Linked DNA regions of Hyalangium gracile. The protein of the gene in region 2 interacts with the protein of the main gene of each other region in a pairwise test. Links are inferred from orthologs where the notes say so. Each region holds a gene or a part of one and is shown on either strand. Other genes may lie near its edges.

The links.
Region 1: the proteins of eno (region 2) and rpe interact in binary tests that used the Escherichia coli proteins (3 or more experiments, as listed by UniProt). The link is inferred for Hyalangium gracile from one-to-one orthologs.

What each region holds. Positions count from the first base shown.
Region 1 is NZ_JAHXBG010000029.1:103,490-111,795, forward strand. Bases 3,547-6,492 are described here. They hold rpe (ribulose-phosphate 3-epimerase), read right to left. Parts: upstream 5,381-6,492; coding sequence 4,712-5,380; downstream 3,547-4,711. Other genes in these bases: KY572_RS39150 (sigma-70 family RNA polymerase sigma factor), read right to left, coding at 3,547-3,843; KY572_RS39160 (response regulator), read left to right, coding at 4,310-4,702; KY572_RS39170 (GAF and HD-GYP domain-containing protein), read left to right, coding at 5,560-6,492. Outside these bases: KY572_RS39135 (hypothetical protein), read right to left, coding at 1-369; KY572_RS39140 (porin), read left to right, coding at 675-2,054; KY572_RS39145 (alpha/beta fold hydrolase), read right to left, coding at 2,088-2,888; more of KY572_RS39150, read right to left, coding at 2,899-3,546; more of KY572_RS39170, read left to right, coding at 6,493-7,065; KY572_RS39175 (hypothetical protein), read left to right, coding at 7,136-7,564; pyk (pyruvate kinase), read right to left, coding at 7,616-8,306. UniProt on the Escherichia coli protein: Catalyzes the reversible epimerization of D-ribulose 5-phosphate to D-xylulose 5-phosphate.
Region 2 is NZ_JAHXBG010000005.1:511,100-519,275, forward strand. What follows is about bases 4,724-7,539. They hold eno (phosphopyruvate hydratase), read right to left. Parts: upstream 6,872-7,539; coding sequence 5,576-6,871; downstream 4,724-5,575. Other genes in these bases: surE (5'/3'-nucleotidase SurE), read right to left, coding at 4,781-5,569; KY572_RS12865 (ADP-ribosylglycohydrolase family protein), read left to right, coding at 6,973-7,539. In the rest of the region: KY572_RS12830 (response regulator), read right to left, coding at 1-541; transcriptional repressor LexA, read left to right, coding at 749-1,411; KY572_RS12840 (tetratricopeptide repeat protein), read right to left, coding at 1,420-2,559; KY572_RS12845 (hypothetical protein), read right to left, coding at 2,577-3,758; KY572_RS12850 (LysM peptidoglycan-binding domain-containing M23 family metallopeptidase), read right to left, coding at 3,816-4,601; more of KY572_RS12865, read left to right, coding at 7,540-8,136. UniProt on the Escherichia coli protein: Catalyzes the reversible conversion of 2-phosphoglycerate (2-PG) into phosphoenolpyruvate (PEP). It is essential for the degradation of carbohydrates via glycolysis.

The DNA.
Region 1 (8,306 bases), on a different replicon or contig from region 2:
ATCGAGGCGCCACTCATCCCCGACATCCACCAGGTTCACCGTCACCTCCACGGTGCGGGTGTCCTCGTAGTTGGTAATGCCGCAGCGAACGTCCGCGAATGCAAAGCGCGACAGGAGGCGCTCCTTGCCAAGCCTCGCCTCCCGATGAAGCTCGCCACTCGACAGGTCCACATCCCGGCCCTCGGGAACACCGAAGGCGGCGAGCAGTTCCTCGCGCGAGTAGCGATGGGAGCCGAAGACATCGACGCTCGCCAGCCGATAGCGTGAGGGCGCGGCGGCCGGAGCCGCGTCAGAGGCCGCCCTGACTCGGGAAGATGGGGCACAGCTCGCCAGCAATGCTAGTGCAACCCACAGAGGCGTTGAGTTCATGCCCACAATCAACCACGACCGACATGGCTCCAGGAACGCCACCGGGACATGCGTCCATCGCCCATGCTCCCGTCCCCGGACAGATCGAGATCAGCAGCCCATGGAGAAGACGTTTCGGAAGCGTCCGTCCACCGCGCGACGCGGGGTTGCCATCTGCGTGTCACCCGCGTGTCACAAAGGGATGGCGTCTTGTGACGCTCTGGCAAACACCGGGGGCGGTCCGTTGCGGACCCATTTCCGCTCCTGTAACGGGGGCGCCACATCCAGGTCGGAGCGCCCCCGCTCCGCTGTGATGCCGACGCGTTATGACTCTCATTCCTGCGTACCGACCTCTCTTCCGCGCCCTGCTGTCCGCTTCGCTCCTGCTGGCTCCCGCCGTCCACGCCCAGCAGGAGGCCGCTCCTCCCGCCTCCACTTCCGAGCCCACGCAGCCCGAGGCCACCCAGCCTCCCCAGTCTCCGCAGCCTGCCGAGTCTCCGCAGCCTGCCGAGGCCGTGCCCGCTCCCGCCACGCCTTCCGCCGAGGCCGCGCCGCCCGCCGAGGCCAAGAAGGAGAAGGAGACGTCCTGGTACGACCGCATCAAGCTCCGCGGCTACACCCAGTTCCGCCACAACCGGCTGCCGAGCTTCCGTAAGAACGACGAGCTGGTGAACGACCAGGGCGACCGCTACATCGGCGCCAACAACAACTTCGGCATCCGACGCGCGCGCATCATCATCTTCGGGGACATCACCGACCACGTCTCCATCTACATCCAGCCGGACTTCGCGTCGGTCATCGGCGACCAGTACCACGTGGCCATCCTCCGCGACCTGTACGCGGACGTCTTCCTGGACAAGAAGAAGGAGTTCCGGCTGCGAGTGGGCCAGTCCAAGGTGCCGTTCGGCTTCGAGAACCTCCAGTCGAGCCAGAACCGCGCCCCACTGGACCGAAACGACGCCCTCAACAGCGCGCTCAGGGACGAGCGCGATCTGGGCCTGTTCGGCTACTGGGCTCCGAAGGAGATTCGCGAGCGGTTCAAGCTCCTGGTCGACAGCGGGCTGAAGGGCTCGGGCGACTACGGCGCGGTGGGGCTCGGCATCTACAATGGCCAGAACGCCAACCGCCCCGAGCGCAACAACAACGTGCACGTCGTCGGTCGCGTGGCCTGGCCCTTCCTCTTCGGCAAGCAGTTCGTCGAGGTCAACGCCGCCGGGTACTACGGCAAGTACAACGTCACCGTCACCCCGCGCGATGGCGCGCCCTATGAGCTGGCGGGCGGCAAGAACGACCTTGTGGACGCCCGCGCCGCGGCGGCCCTGGTCATCTACCCGCAGCCCATCGGCCTGGTCGCCGAGTACAACATCGGCAAGGGGCCCGCGCTGGGGCAGGACGAAGAGAGCTTCGTCATCGACAGCCGCCGGCTGAACGGTGGCTACGTGCAGCTCATGTACAAGCTGGACGGCGTGGTCGGCCAGTCGCTGCTGCCCTATGTGCGAGGGCAGCTCTACAAGGGCGGCAAGAAGTTCGATACGAACGCCCCCCGCTACGACATCCGCGAGCTGGAGCTGGGCGTGGAGTGGCAGATCATCAAGCCCTTGGAGCTGACGGTCGCTTACATGATCTCCGACCGCACCTCCTCGCGCTACCCGTACGAGAAGGAGCGGGGAGACGTGACGCGCGTGCAGCTCCAGGTGAACTACTGAGCGCGGCGACTCCCGGAGGGCCCTGCACCGCCCTCACGGGAGACTCTCGAGGGACTCCTCTATCGCCCGAGCGAGCGTCCTGGGGTCCACGGCGTGCGTCTGTCCCTCCAGCGTACGGTGGCGCGCGTTCGGGATGGCACGTGTCAGGGTCTGAATCGCCTCGCGCATCCAGCCCGGGCTCGCGCCTCCCTCCATGACGAGTGCCGCCGCTCGGACGGCCGGCACCTCGGCGAGACGCGAGGGTCCTCGGGCCGTGATGAGCAGGTCGTAGCTGAGTGTGTGGGCGAGCCGTTCGAGGCCCGCCCACATCGGTGACCTGCGCATCTGTTCGACGGCGGGCGCGGGTACCTGCATCACCTTCGTGAAGTACAGCTCGACTGCCTCCGAGCGGCGATTCCCCGCGGCGGCATCGTCGAGCTGCTTCGCCAGGCGCTCGAAGGAGCTAGCCCGGCCCGCCTCAAGAATCACCGGAGGCTCATAGAGGACGAGCTTCGGTATCGGGAGTCCGTGGACGGCGGCATCCAGGGCGAGCAGGGCGCCGGACGAGTTGCCAAAGACCGAGGCCGACCCGCCGGCCGCGGTGAGCAGCGCCGCGAGGTCCTCGATTTCACGACCGGGCGCGTCGGGCGGAGTGTTGTCGCTGCTCCCACGGCCGCGCCGGTCGTAGCTGAACACGGTGAATCGATGTGCCAGCAGGGCGGCCAGGGGTGTCCCCGACGCGGGGGCCGAGCGGTCGCAAAACGCTCCACCGACCAGGATGAGCGGTGGGCCCTTGCCCGTGGTCTCGAACGCAATGGAAGTACCGTCGGCGGACCTGACTGTGTGGCTCTTCATGGCGGCTCCTCTAGGACGCGGCAGAACCCGGGTGATAGCCGTGCGTGCGGAACGGGACGTCGAGCTCTCGGCAGACCTCGGTGACGACCTCGGGGGCGTGGTAGTAGTTGCGCAGCCGCGCAATGCGGTCGCCGTCCAGCTCCACCCGGACGACGGTGTGCACTTCCTCCCCCGACCACCAGAGCAGGAGCCATTCGCCCCGGTGTGCGCGGAGCTCGCAACGGGGAGGGGCCACGAGCTCGAATCCACCCTCGGGACAGCCGAAGAGCGTTCCCTGTAGCGAGCCGGCCCTGACTGCCTTGCTCCCGGATTCGATCTTGAAGCCCGGGTACTCCAGGATCGCCGTGTCCAGGAGGAGCGCCGTGAGACGGTCGAGGTCCCGGGCGTTGAAGGCCGCGCAGAAGGCGTCGAGGACGGCGGGCGCCACGGGAGCCAGCCTGTCCGGATCGGGCGTCACCAGCCTGGACCTTCCCCTGTGCAGGGCTGCCTTGATGGCTCCGGTCGTGGTGGTCAGCGCCTCGGCGATCTCCTCGAGCGAGAGCCCGAAGGCATCCTTGAGCACGACCGCTGCGCGTTCCTGCGGCGACAACTGGGTGAGCAGCGTTCCAGCGGCCTCACGCGTCGCGCGGGGCTCGGCGCTTGCCGCCGGTTCCGGGACCTCGGGGCCGGCGGTGAGCGGCACCTCTCCCGCTTGCCGAGCCCGGTTGAGCCACAGGTTGGAGGCAACACGAAAGAGCCACGCCCGCGGGCTTCGCGGCGGTTCCGCCATGATGGCGAGAGTCGCGAACGCCCGGGCGAGCGTCTCCTGGACCATGTCCTCGGCATCCCAGGGGCTGCGCGTCAGATGCCGGCAGTACCGGTAGAGCTCCGGGCGAAGCGGCTCATAGGTATCGAGGAAATGGCGCCAGGACGCCTTGACGGCATCGCCCAGCGGGTCAGGAAATCCCGTGCTCATGCAGGAGAGACACGCGAGAGGCGAGAAAGGATACGGGCCTGCTCGCGGCCGCCGGGGCGCAGCCCCTGGCTCCGTCAGAAGGATTCCGAGCACCGGGGGAAAAACGAAAGCCCTGGAGTTTCAGCGGAAGTCCGCGAAACTCCAGGGCTTTTGATGGTCGGGGAGACAGGATTTGAACCTGCGACCCCTTGGTCCCGAACCAAGTGCTCTACCAGGCTGAGCCACTCCCCGATATGTACGCCCTTCCGCCGGAGACAACGCTCGGGCCGGCAGAAGTGGCGGCGGATGTACCCGACCCGCCCGGCTGAGTCAACGCCTCTGGATCTCCTTTTCGTTCCCTTCTCAGCCCTTGATAGCCAGGGGTCTGGCTCACCCCACGGGTCCCTGTCTACCCGGCTGCTCCTCCTCCAACCCTTCGGAGTTCCTCGCCTTCCCTCTGGGAACAGTCCTTGCTCTGCCCTTCCGCATGCCCGAGCCCGTTGTTCTGATCTCCGACGATGAGCCCTTGCTCGTGTCCGCCCTCGCTCGCGAGGGCCGCCGATCAGGGCTGACCTGCCTCACGGACACCACCGCGGACCATGTCCTCGAGCTGGCGCGCAAGCACCACCCCGCCGTCATCATCCTGGACATCTACCAGCGGCGCGACGGCAGGGATCTCCTCGCCCAGCTCAAGCAGGACCCCGAGACGCGCGACAGCAAGGTCGTCATCCTCAGCGCCGTCGAGGACCAGCACATGCGCCACCAGTGCTTCGAGCTCGGCGCGGATGCCTACGAGGTGAAGCCCTTCAACGTCACCTTCATGCCTCGCATCGCCCGGCTCGTCGCCGACAGCACCCGCGCCGCTCCCTCCGTGGCCTGAAGCGCTGCCTCACCCCTGCTGAGACGCCGGGCGCAGCGAGCGGATGGCCTGCGCGTAGTCCTTCGCGCCAAACACATACGAGCCCGCCACCAGCACGTTGGCGCCCGCCTCCACCACCCGCTTGGACGTCTCGGCGTTGATGCCGCCGTCCACCTCGATGTCCACCTTCAGCCCGCGCGCGTCCAGCATCGCTCGCAGCCGGCGCACCTTGTCCACCGCGCCCTCGATGAAGCGCTGCCCCCCGAACCCCGGGTTCACGCTCATCACCAGCACCATCTCCACCTCCCCCAGCACCTCCTCCACCGCCGACAGCGGCGTCGACGGGTTCAGCACCACCGCGGGCCTCGCTCCCACGTTCCGGATGTGCTGCAGCGTCCGGTGCAGGTGCGGGCTCGCCTCCACGTGCACCGTCAGGATGTCCGCCCCCGCCGACGCGAACGCCTCGATGTACCTCTCCGGCTCGACGATCATCAGGTGCACGTCCAGCGGCCGGGTCGCCACCCGCTTGATCGCCTCCACCACCACCGGACCGATGGTGATGTTCGGGACGAACCGGCCATCCATGACATCCACGTGAATCCAGTCCGCTCCCGCGGCCTCCACGGCGCGGACTTCCTCCGCCAGACGACCGAAATCACAGGACAGGAGCGAGGGAGAGATGAGGACGCGGCGGCTCATGGTGAGCCCGCTTCATAGCCGCTCCGGGTTTGCAACGGTACCGGACATTCCTGGCCTCGAAGCCAATAGGACTCCCGCCCTCCGAGCAGAGAGGCAGCCAGGCAGGCTGGTCCCACACCCATCGTGCTACAACGGGGTGCGTTCCTGCCCTCTCCCACCACCTCCGGAGTCGCTCCCAGGTGCTTTTCACGTCCGACGAAACCGCTCTGACCCGACGTCTCCAGAAGCTCACGTCCATCCTGGACGTGACGAAGGCGATGAGCGCCGAGCGCGATCTCGACCTGCTGCTGCCGCTCATCATCTACGAGGCCTCCAAGGTCGTCGAAGCGGACCGCTGCTCGCTCTTCATCCTGGACCGTGAGCGCAACGAGCTGTGGAGCAAGGTCGCCCAGGGCTCCAAGAACGAGATCCGCCTCCCGGTGGGCAGCGGCATCGCCGGCCAGGTGGCCTCCACCGGCGCCACCATCAACATCCCGGACGCCTACGCGGACGACCGCTTCAACCGCTCCTTCGACATCTCCAGCGGCTACCGCACGCAGACCATCCTCTGCGTGCCCATGCGCGACGCCAACGGTGAAGTCACCGGCGTCATCCAGGCCCTCAACAAGCGCAGCGGCCGCATCTTCGACGCCGAGGACGAGGAGCTGCTGCTCGCCCTGGGCGCCCAGGCCGCCGGCGCCATCGAGAACGCCCTGCTCCACGAGGAGATCAACCGCCTGTTCGAGGGCTTCGTCTCCGCCTCCGTGGTGGCCATCGAAGCCAGGGATCCGTCCACCGCCGGCCACTCCGGCCGCGTGGCCAACCTCACCGTGGAGCTGGCCCAGGCGCTCGAGCACCTGTCCACCGGCTCCTACGCCAACACCCGCTTCTCCGCCGTGGAGATTCAAGAGCTGCGCTACGCCTCGCTGCTCCACGACTTCGGCAAGGTGGGCGTGCGCGAGCCGGTGCTCGTCAAGGCCGAGAAGCTCTACCCCCACGAGCTGGACATGCTGCGCTCCCGCTTCCAGATCGCTCGCAAGGATCTGCAGCTACAGAGCTACCGCCGCCGGCTCGGCGCCGTGAAGCTGCGCGGCGACAAGGCCCTGGCCGAGATCGACGCCGAGGAGGATGAGCGGCTGCTGGTCGAGCTCAAGCAGCTGGACGAGGTGCTCGACTTCGTCCTCACCTGCAACCGCCCCACCGTGCTGGCCCAGGGCGGCTTCGAGCGCCTCATCGAGCTGCGCAAGCTCACCTTCAACGACGCCAAGGACCAGGCCCAGCCGCTGCTGCTCGAGAATGAAATCCGCTCGCTCTCCATCGCCCGCGGGACGCTGTCCGCCGAGGAGCGCAAGGAGATCGAGAGCCACGTCGAGCACACCTACCGCTTCCTCTCGCAGATTCCCTGGACGCGCACCCTGCGCCGCGTGCCGGAGATCGCCTACGCCCACCACGAGAAGCTCGACGGCACCGGCTACCCGCGCGCCATCCCCAGCAAGACCATCCCCGCCCAGTCCAAGATGATGGCCATCTCGGACATCTACGACGCGCTCACCGCCTCCGACCGGCCCTACAAGAAGGCCGTGCCCCACCAGCTGGCGCTCGACATCCTCGGCAAGGAGGCCAAGGCCGGCCAGCTCGACAGCGAGCTGCTCACCGTCTTCATCGAGGCGGAGATCCCCCGCAAGGCCCTGGGCGCGGTGAAGTAGCGCCCCGCGTCACGGCAAGGGCTGGCGCTCTGTCGCAAGCCTTTGGCGTCCTGCCGTAAACCGGAATTCCATGATCCGGCAGACTGTGCGGGTCATGGTCCAGGCGCTGTTTACGAAGCAGTTCGTCACGCTCTCCTCCGACAAGCAGCGATTCCACGACGTGATGCGCGACAGCTTCGGCGCCGGGTATGACGTCCGCAAGGCCGAGCGGTACCGCCAGCAGGCCCTCGAGGGCGACTTCAGCTGGCTGCCTCCCGTCAGGTGGGTGGACTCGCAGATCCTCCTGGGGGCTCGCGGCGCGTACTACCCCGAGTTCGGCACCGTGTTCCTCGACCGCGCGCTGCAGCGCTTCCCGTCGCTGGCGGCGGCCACCTTCGCCGAGGAGGCCGGCCACGTGCTCGACTCGCTGCTCAACGCCGAGGAGGCCCAGGGCAACCGGGGCGTGCACTTCCGGCGTATCCTCGACGGCTCGGGGCTGGCGCAGGCCCGGCTCGCCTAGAGCCACGGGCCCACGCCCTTCCCGCCCACCACTTCCTCCCGCGCCGGGGGCTCAGCCCCCGATGGTGTGCAGGCGCAGGCTGTTGATCTTGCCCGGCTGTCCCACCGGCGCGCCGAAGACGATCACGATGCGATCGCCCGTCCGCGCCAGCCCGCGCGTGAGCAGCTCCTCCTCCACGCGGCGCACCATCGCCTCGGTGTCCTGGATGGGCTCCAGCACCCGCGGCACCACGCCCCACAGCAGCGCCAGCCGACGGCGGACCTCCTGGTTCGGGCTGAAGGCGATGATGGGCACCGGCGGCCGGTAGTGCGCCAGCAGCCGCGCCGTCACGCCCGACAGCGTGAAGGCCGCGATCAGCGTCGCGCCGCTCGCCTCCGCCGCCTGGCAGGCCACCCGGGCGATGACGTCCGGGAAGTGCGCCGGCAGTCCCAGCGGCGCCTCGATGATGCGCCCCAGGCGCTGCGCCCGCCCCGCCGACTCGGCCGCCAGGACGATGCGCTCCATCATCTGCACCGACTCGATGGGGTACTTGCCGCTGGCCGTCTCGCCCGAGAGCATCACCGCGTCCGCCCCGTCGAACACCGCGTTGGCCACGTCGCTGGCCTCGGCGCGGGTGGGGCGCGGGTTCTCGATCATCGAGTTCAGCATCTGCGTGGCCACGATGACGGGCAGGCCGCGCTGGTTCGCGCGCCGGACGATGTCCTTCTGGACCGCCGGCACCTCCTCGGGCGGAATCTCCACG
Region 2 (8,176 bases):
CGCAGTCGTACGGCAGCACGCGCGCCACCGCGCTGAGCACGCGGTCGATGATGGCCTCGTAGCTGGGCGGATCCGAGGCGCTGGCGCGGCTCACCTCGTAGAGGACGAAGAGGGCCTCCACGCGCTGGTTGAGCTGGCGCAGCAGCCGCTCCTTGTCGCGCCGCAGCTGCGTGTACTCCACCGCGTTCTTCACGGTGATGAGCAGATCGTTCACATCCCAGGGCTTGGTGATGTAGCGGTACACCTGCCCCTGGTTGATGGCGGCGATGATGTCTTCGGGGTCCGTGTAGCCGGTCAGCAGCAGGGCGGTGATGTCGATGCCCTCGGCGCGCGCGGCGGTGACGAGCTCGATGCCCGTCATCTCCGGCATCCGCTGGTCCGTGATGAGGACGTCCACCGTCTGGGTCCTCAGGATGGACAGCGCCTCCTGACCTGAGGTGGCGGTGAGGACGCGGTACTGCCGCTGGAACATCCGGACGAGGATGTCCAGAACGTCCGCTTCGTCATCGACGAGAAGCAGGGTGTGTCGGAGTTCGGACAAGACGGTGGAAATTGTACGCTCAGATCACCCCGGAACCTCAAGTTATCTCACGGTTCCTTGGATAACGGGAGGAGACCCGGACGGTCGGATCGCCTGCCTGCCCGAAAGCGTTGACTCTACACGCCTGTTCAGGGACCATGGATACTGAAAGCCTGTTGCCCTGAGGGGGAAGCTTGCCTTCCCCCTGTCCGAGGGAGGGAGCGTGGCATGGAAGAGTTGACGGAGCGCCAGCGCGAGATTCTGACCTTCATCGTGAAGGAGACGGAGGCGCGGGGATTCCCGCCCACGATCCGCGAGATTGGCGAGCAGATGGACATCCGCTCGACCAACGGCGTGAACGACCACCTGAAGGCCCTGGAGCGCAAGGGGTACCTGAACCGGGGCGAGCAGCAGAGCCGCTCGCTGGTGCCGACCAAGCGAGCGCGGATGCTGCTGGGGCTGGGGGCGAAGAAGGACTCGGGGCTGGTGGATGTGCCCATCCTGGGCAAGGTGGCGGCGGGTGCGCCGGCGCTGGCCCAGGAGAACATGGAGGACTCGGTCAAGATTGACAGCTTCCTCATCGGAGGCGCGGGCCGCGAGGTGTTCGCGCTGCGGGTGAAGGGGCAGTCGATGATCGAGGACGGCATCCACGACGGGGACTACCTGTTCGTGCGGAAGACGCCGGCGGCGCAGCCGGGAGACATCGTCGTGGCGCTCATCGAGGATGAGGCGACGGTGAAGCGGTACTACCCGGAGGGTGAGCGCATCCGGTTCCAGCCGGCCAACGCCACCATGTCGCCCATCTACGTGAGCAAGGCGGACTTCCGCTCGACGATGCTGCTGGGGATCGTCGTGGGCGTGTACCGGAAGCTGCCCGGCGGACGGGCCTGAGACTCAGCTCACGGGCAGGCGGAGACGCCGCCCGCGTCGTTGCCCACCACCCGGCCGCACGCGGCCTTGACGGTGGCCTCGTCCTTCAGCTCTCGCGCCAGCCGCGCGGTGCGGAGCTGGAGGTCCGCGCTCCTGGCGTTGTCCGGCTCCGAGGCGAGGTTGCTGAGGATCTTCAGCGCGTCCGCCTTGCGCCCGAAGGTGACGAGCAGCTCCGACAGCTCGAGCAGCTCGCGCACGTCCGAGCCCGACACACTCTCGAAGGCCTTGCCCAGCTCCTCCTCGGCGGCCTTGCGGTCCTGCTGGGCCAGGTGAAGCTGGGCAATGGCCACGTGGACGATGGCGCGGTCCTTCACCTTCAGTGACTCCTGGAAGGCGGCCAGCGCATCCGCCCGCTTCCCCTGGCTGGCGTAGATCCGCCCGACGAGCTCCCAGAGGGACGGATCCTTGGGCGACTTGCCCGCCGCCTCGCGGTAGGAGGCCGCGGCCTCGTCCATCTTCCCGGCGCGCACCAGCTCGTCACCCAGGGCGGTGAGCACCTCGGGGGCCCGGACGCCCTGCCCCGCGAACTTCCGCAGCAGCTCGAGCGCCTCGGCGTGCCGGTCCTGCTGCTGGAGGATCTCCGCCGCGCGGATCACGAAATCGGGCTTGAGCTTGTCCGGACTGGCCTGGGCCGCGAGCGTGAAGTGGCGGAGGGCCTCGTCCTTCTCGCCGCGCTTCAGGTGGATCTCCCCGAGCTGCTCCAGGGCGTTGAAGTCATTGGGGTAAAGGCCGATGGCCTTGCGCAGGGAGGACAGCGCCTCCTCCGTCTTTCCCGTCTGCGCCTGGATGAAGCCGACGCGGCTCCACGTCGTGGAGCGCTTGGGCTCGAGCACCAGCGCCGTCTGGAACTCGGCGAGGGCCTCGTTGAGCTTGCCCATGGAGAGGTAGACCTCGCCCACGGCGGCGGGCAGGCGCGGATCGTTCGGGAGGATCTGCTTCATCTCGCTGAACGAGGCGAGCGCCGCCTCGAAGTCCCCGTGGAGGTACTCGGTGGTGCCCTTGATGTAGAGCCCCTCGGCGCGATCCTTGGGATCGATCTTGGGCGTGTCGTCACAGGCAGCGGCGACGAGCAGGGCAAGCAGCGAGAGGGCGCGCAGGCGCGAGGGCATGAAGGGGGCTCCGGACTTCAGAAGTGATACGCGACGCCGGCGGTGAGATCGAGATTGATCCCATCTCCGAGCCCGCCGTCCGTCAGGCCGAGCGTGGCCTGGGCCAGGTTGGTGCCAGCCTCGAGGTGAAAGCCCACCCGGCCCGCGATGAGGTACTCGGCGCCGAAGAAGCCCATGACGGTGGGCAGCGCGCCCGTGGAGCGGAAGATGCCGAACTGCCCGAAGGACAGCTGCACCCCGAGCCCCAGGCCCCAGTACGGCCGCAGGGAGTGCTCCAGGCGGTAGTAGTGCCGGGCGCCCAGCACGCTCGGCAGCACCCGGAGGCTCCCCTTCTGGCCCTCCTCCGTGCTGCGAACGAAGGAGAAGCCAATCTGGAGGAAGCCCACCCACTCCGGGTGGAAGGCATAGCCCACCTCCAGATCGCCACCGGGGTTCAGCGCCGCCAGGTTGGAGATGAAGCTGTTGTTGATGCGCAGCCCCAGCACCAGGCCACTGCCCGGCGTCTCCCGCGCGCTGCCCAGGAGCGGGCGGGCCGCGGCGGTCTTCCCCTCGGGAGCCAGCTCGACGAGCAGCTGCTCACCGACGGCCTCGGTGATCCGCAGAAGGTCCTCGCTGCTGGAGGCCTCGGCGCGGGGCCGGGCCAGGCCGCGCCCGGTGAAGGTGTCCAGCAGGCTGACGGTGAGCAGGTAGGTGCCACCGAACTGGTCCAGGCGTCCGGTGACCACGTAGCGGGCGCCCACCGCGTTGGACAGCTCCTCCAGACACGTGCCCGAGGAGCACGGCCCCGAACCCAGCAACTGCCGCTGGCGCTCGGTGCTGAGCATGGTCTCGATGTCCCGCTGCGTCAGGACCTTGAGCCTGGGAGACTCGGCCAGCCGGCTCGCGATGAGCGCGGCGATGGCGGGCGCGGACTCCTGGGCCGCCTTGTTGGACTCGAGCGAGAGCACCGCCACGGTGGGGATGGCCGAGGACTTGTCCGGCTTCGCGGTGGCAGGGGCCGGAGCAGCAGCCTCCTCGCCAGGCGCGGGCGCAGGCGCGGGCGCGGCGGCCGGAGGCGCGGGCTGAGCCTCGGCGGGAGCAGCGGGCTCGGAGGAGCTGGGCGGCGAGGAAGACGAATCATCGGCGGGAGCTGGCGTCTGGGCGCGCGCACCCGTCGAGAGCAGCAACGTGACGAGAAACAGGGAGAGAAGGCGCTTCACCGGCGACACTCTAGGAGAATCGGCGCCTGAGGCCATCCCCCTCCCCGCCTGCCTGCCTCACGAGGCTGGGAGGGGCCCCAGGTAGTCGGCCGGGTCCACGGGCTTGCCGTCCACGCGGACCTCGAAGTGCAGGTGGGGCCCCGAGGTGCGCCCGGACTCTCCCACCGTGGCGATGACCTGGGAGCGACGCACCGTCTGCCCCGTCTTCACGCGCAGATCCCGGTTGTGGGCGTACAGGGTGATGAGCCCATTCGTGTGCTGGACGATGACGATGAGCCCGTAGCCGCGCTGCTCGCCCGCGTAGAGGACGGTGCCCTCCTGGGCCGTCTTGACCGGAGTCCCCGCGGGTGCCGCCAGGTCGATGCCGTCATGAGGCTCCCGGCCCTTCTTGCCGAAGCGGCCGTACAGCACGCCTCGAAGCGGCCAGTCGAGCATCCCCTTGGTCGCCGGCTCGGGACGTGAGGCGGCCTTCCCGGGGCGCGAGCTCGTGGGACGGCTCGACACGCGAGGTCGCGGAGGCATCTCCACCCGGCCCGCCACGGCAGGAGCCCCCGCGCCTCCCGTCGCCGGCCGGCTGGCCTCACCGCTGGTGGAAGGAGCCGCCGCCACGTCCCACTCCAGATGCGGCTCGGAAGGTTCCAGCTCGGGCTCCACGGTGGGGATGAGCAACTCCTGGCCCACGGAGAGGCTGCGCGGGTCCTTGATGCCATTGGCCGCCTGCAGCTCCTCCACGGTGATGCCGTACTTGCGAGCGATGCGGAACACCGTCTCGCCGGGAGCCACCTTGTGTCGGACCGAGACGAGCTCCGGCTCGGGGTGCCCAGCCCTCAGCGAGATGGGCAGCGCCGCGGCGCCCCCGGAAGCAGCAGGAGCCGAAGGCTTGGACGCCGAGACCTCCGAGGGCGAGGGAGGCGCCTCCCGCCCTTCTGGACGGGAGGCAGCCCTGGAGCTGGCGCACCCGGTGGCGCCGAGAACGAGGAGGAGCGCCAGGACCGCTCGACTGACGCGCCGCCCCGCCAACCTCACCCACCCGACTCGACGCGCCGGAAGCCCTCGAGCGTCCAGCTCGCCACATCGGCCATCCGGCCAGAGTCCGTCAGATCGAAGTGCAGCGGCGTCACCGACACGCGCTTGTCGAGGTGGACGGCGTTGCAGTCGCTGCCAGGGATGTCCTCGTGCTCGTACTCGCTGCCCCCGATCCAGTAGTACTTCCGGCCACGGGGGTCGACGTTCTCCACCACGGAGTACCCGTACGAGTGCCGCCCCAGCCGGGTGACGACGTAGCCATCCGGCTCCACGCCGCCGGGGATGTTCACGTTGAGGAGCATCCTCGGAGGCAGGGGCCGGGCGAGCGCGGCGGCCACGAGCGAGCGGGCGAACCGCGCCGCCGGCTTGAAGTCGAACGGCGCGGAGGACGCGAGGCTGAAGGCGATGGCGGGCACCCCGAGCAGGGCTCCCTCCATGGCCGCGGCCACCGTCCCCGAGTAGGTGACGTCATCCGCCAGGTTCGCGCCGTGGTTGATCCCAGAGACCATGATCTGGGGGCGATCATCCTTGAGGAGGTGGTTGATCGCCAGATAAGCGCTGTCGGTGGGGGTACCATCCACCGCGAACCAGCGCTCGCGGATCTCCTTGATGCGCAGGGGGCGGTGCAGGGAGATGGCGTGCGAGGCCGCGCTCTGCTCGCGGTCCGGAGCCACCACCCACACCTCCCCCAGCGGGCTGACGGCTTCCACGAGGGCCTGGAGGCCCTCGGAGAAGTACCCGTCATCATTGGAGACCAGGATGCGAGGACGTCGTGTCGAAGTCACCGCGCCTCACTTCGCCTGGGTGCCCTTGATGGCCGTGCGGCCCGCGTAGCGCGCGCCCGCGCCCAGCTCCTGCTCGATGCGCAGCAGCTGGTTGTACTTGGCCACGCGGTCCGAGCGCGACGCCGAGCCCGTCTTGATCTGCCCGCAGTCGAGCGCCACCGCCAGGTCGGCGATGGTGGTGTCCTCCGTCTCGCCCGAGCGGTGGCTCATGATGGAGGTGTACCCGGCGCGGTGCGCCATGCGCACGGCGTCGAAGGTCTCCGTCAGCGAGCCGATCTGGTTCACCTTCACCAGGATGGAGTTCGCGGTGCTGGTCTGGATGCCGCGGCTGAGGCGCTCCACGTTGGTGACGAACAGATCGTCCCCCACCAGCTGGATCTTCCCGCCCAGCGTCTCGGTGATCTTCCGCCAGCCCTCCCAGTCGTCCTCGGCCATGCCGTCCTCGATGGAGACGATGGGGTAGCGCTCGCACAGGCCGCGGTAGTAGTCGATGATGCCGGCCGAGTCGTACTCCTTGCCCTCGCCCTTGAGCTTGTACTTCTTGCTGGCCTTGTCGAAGAACTCGCTCGCGGCCACATCCAGCGCCAGGTAGATCTGCTCGCCCGCCTTGAAGCCGGCCGCGCTGATGGCCTCCATGATGAGCTTGAGGGCCTCCTCGTTGGCCGGCAGGTCCGGGGCGTAGCCGCCCTCGTCGCCCACGCCGGTGGCGAACTTGCGGCTCTTGAGGATCTTCTTCAGCGCGTGGAACACCTCGGCGCCCCAGCGCACGCCCTCGGCGAAGGAGGAGGCGCCGGCGGGCACCACCATGAACTCCTGCACGTCCACGCGGGTGTCCGCGTGCGCGCCGCCGTTGAGGATGTTCATCAGCGGCACCGGCAGGGTGCGCGCCTGCAGGCCGCCCACGTAGCGGTAGAGCGGCAGGCCAAAGGCCTCGGCCGCGGCGCGCGCGGTGGCCATGGACACGGCGAGGATGGCGTTGGCGCCCAGCTTGCCCTTGTTGGGAGTGCCGTCCAGCTCCCGCATGCGCATGTCCACGGACACCTGGTCGGTGGCGTCCATGCCCATGAGCTCGGGGGCGATCGTCTCCATGACGTTCGCCACGGCCTTCTTCACACCCTTGCCCAGGTAACGGTTCTTGTCCCCGTCCCGCAGCTCGAGCACCTCGTGCTCGCCGGTGGAGGCGCCGGAGGGCACGGCCGCACGGCCACGGGCCCCACCGGACAGATGGACCTCGGCCTCCACGGTGGGGTTGCCACGGGAGTCGAGCACTTCACGCGCCAGGACTTGAGCGATCTCGGTCATGGCGCCGGGTTCTAGAGGACGCTCCCCACGCTCGCAAGCTTGCACACCGTTCTCGCTGCTACAGTGTCCACCTGTGAAGCCCCTCCCCCTCCCCATCCGCCATGCCCCCGCCGCCACGCCGTAAAGGTCCCCAGGGGCCCGATCCCTTCCCCGCCCTGCGCAGCCGGGGTGCCCTGCTCGGCCTGGCCATCGGAGATGCGCTGGGCGCGCCGCTGCGCGGCCGCAACCTCATTGCCCCGCTGTTCCCACAGCTGGCGGACGGAATGCGTCGCGCGCCCACCGCCAGCATCATCAAGCCCCGGCTGCCCAAGGTGGAGGAGGCGCCAATGGAGCTGCAGGAGTTCCCGGAGGAGGGCATCCCCGAGAATGTCCCCCTGGAGCCCCCCGTCCTGGAGCTGCGCAAGGGCCAGGTGACGGACGAGACCCATATGGCCTGCTGCCTGGCGGCCAGCCTGCGCGAGGTGAAGAGCTACAGCGCGGCGGATGCCGCCCGCCGCTACCGCGCCTGGAAGGCCCACTCCTTCGACATGAGCGAGTACCTCCGCGAGGTGCTGGACGAGATGGACTCCGGCATGGCGGTGCTCGGCGCCGGGCGCCGCGTCTGGCTGCGCACCTACCGCCGCTCGTGCACCAACGGGAGCCTGGCCCGCACGGCCCCCATCGGCGTCTACTTCGCCAAGGATGACACGGCCCGGATTCAGGCCTCCTTCGAGGACTCCGCCCTCACCCACTACGATCCGCGCTGCCAGCTCGCCTGCGTGGCCCTCAACGCGGCCATCGCCAAGGCCATCACCGGCGGCGCGACGCTGGAGCCCAAGGAGCTCATCACCGCGGCGCAGACCGGGCTCTCCGTGGGCGCCCCGCTCCTCGCCCGCTCGCTTGGTGATCTCATCGAGGAGATAACGTTCGCCAAGACGCTCCTCATGGCGGACCTGGAGGCGGCCCAGCAGCCGGACCCCATGCTCTACGGGCCCGAGCTCCACCTGCACCGCCAGTACGGGCACGTGCGCACCGCCTTCCGGCTCGCCTTCTGGGAGCTGCTGCACGCCCCCAGCTTCGAGGCCGGGCTCATCGATGTGGTGAATCGCGGCGGTGATGCGGATGCCCACGGCGCCATCACCGGCGCGCTGCTGGGCGCATTCCACGGCGAGGAGGCCATCCCCGCCGATTGGAAACGCACGGTTCTGGAATCCATGAGCACGGTCCGCGGGCCGCTGTGGAACCTCTACCACCCGCGACACCTGCTCACGCTGGTGCAGGCCTAGGCGGGCGGCCCACCAGAAAGCACGAAGCCCGCGAGAGGCA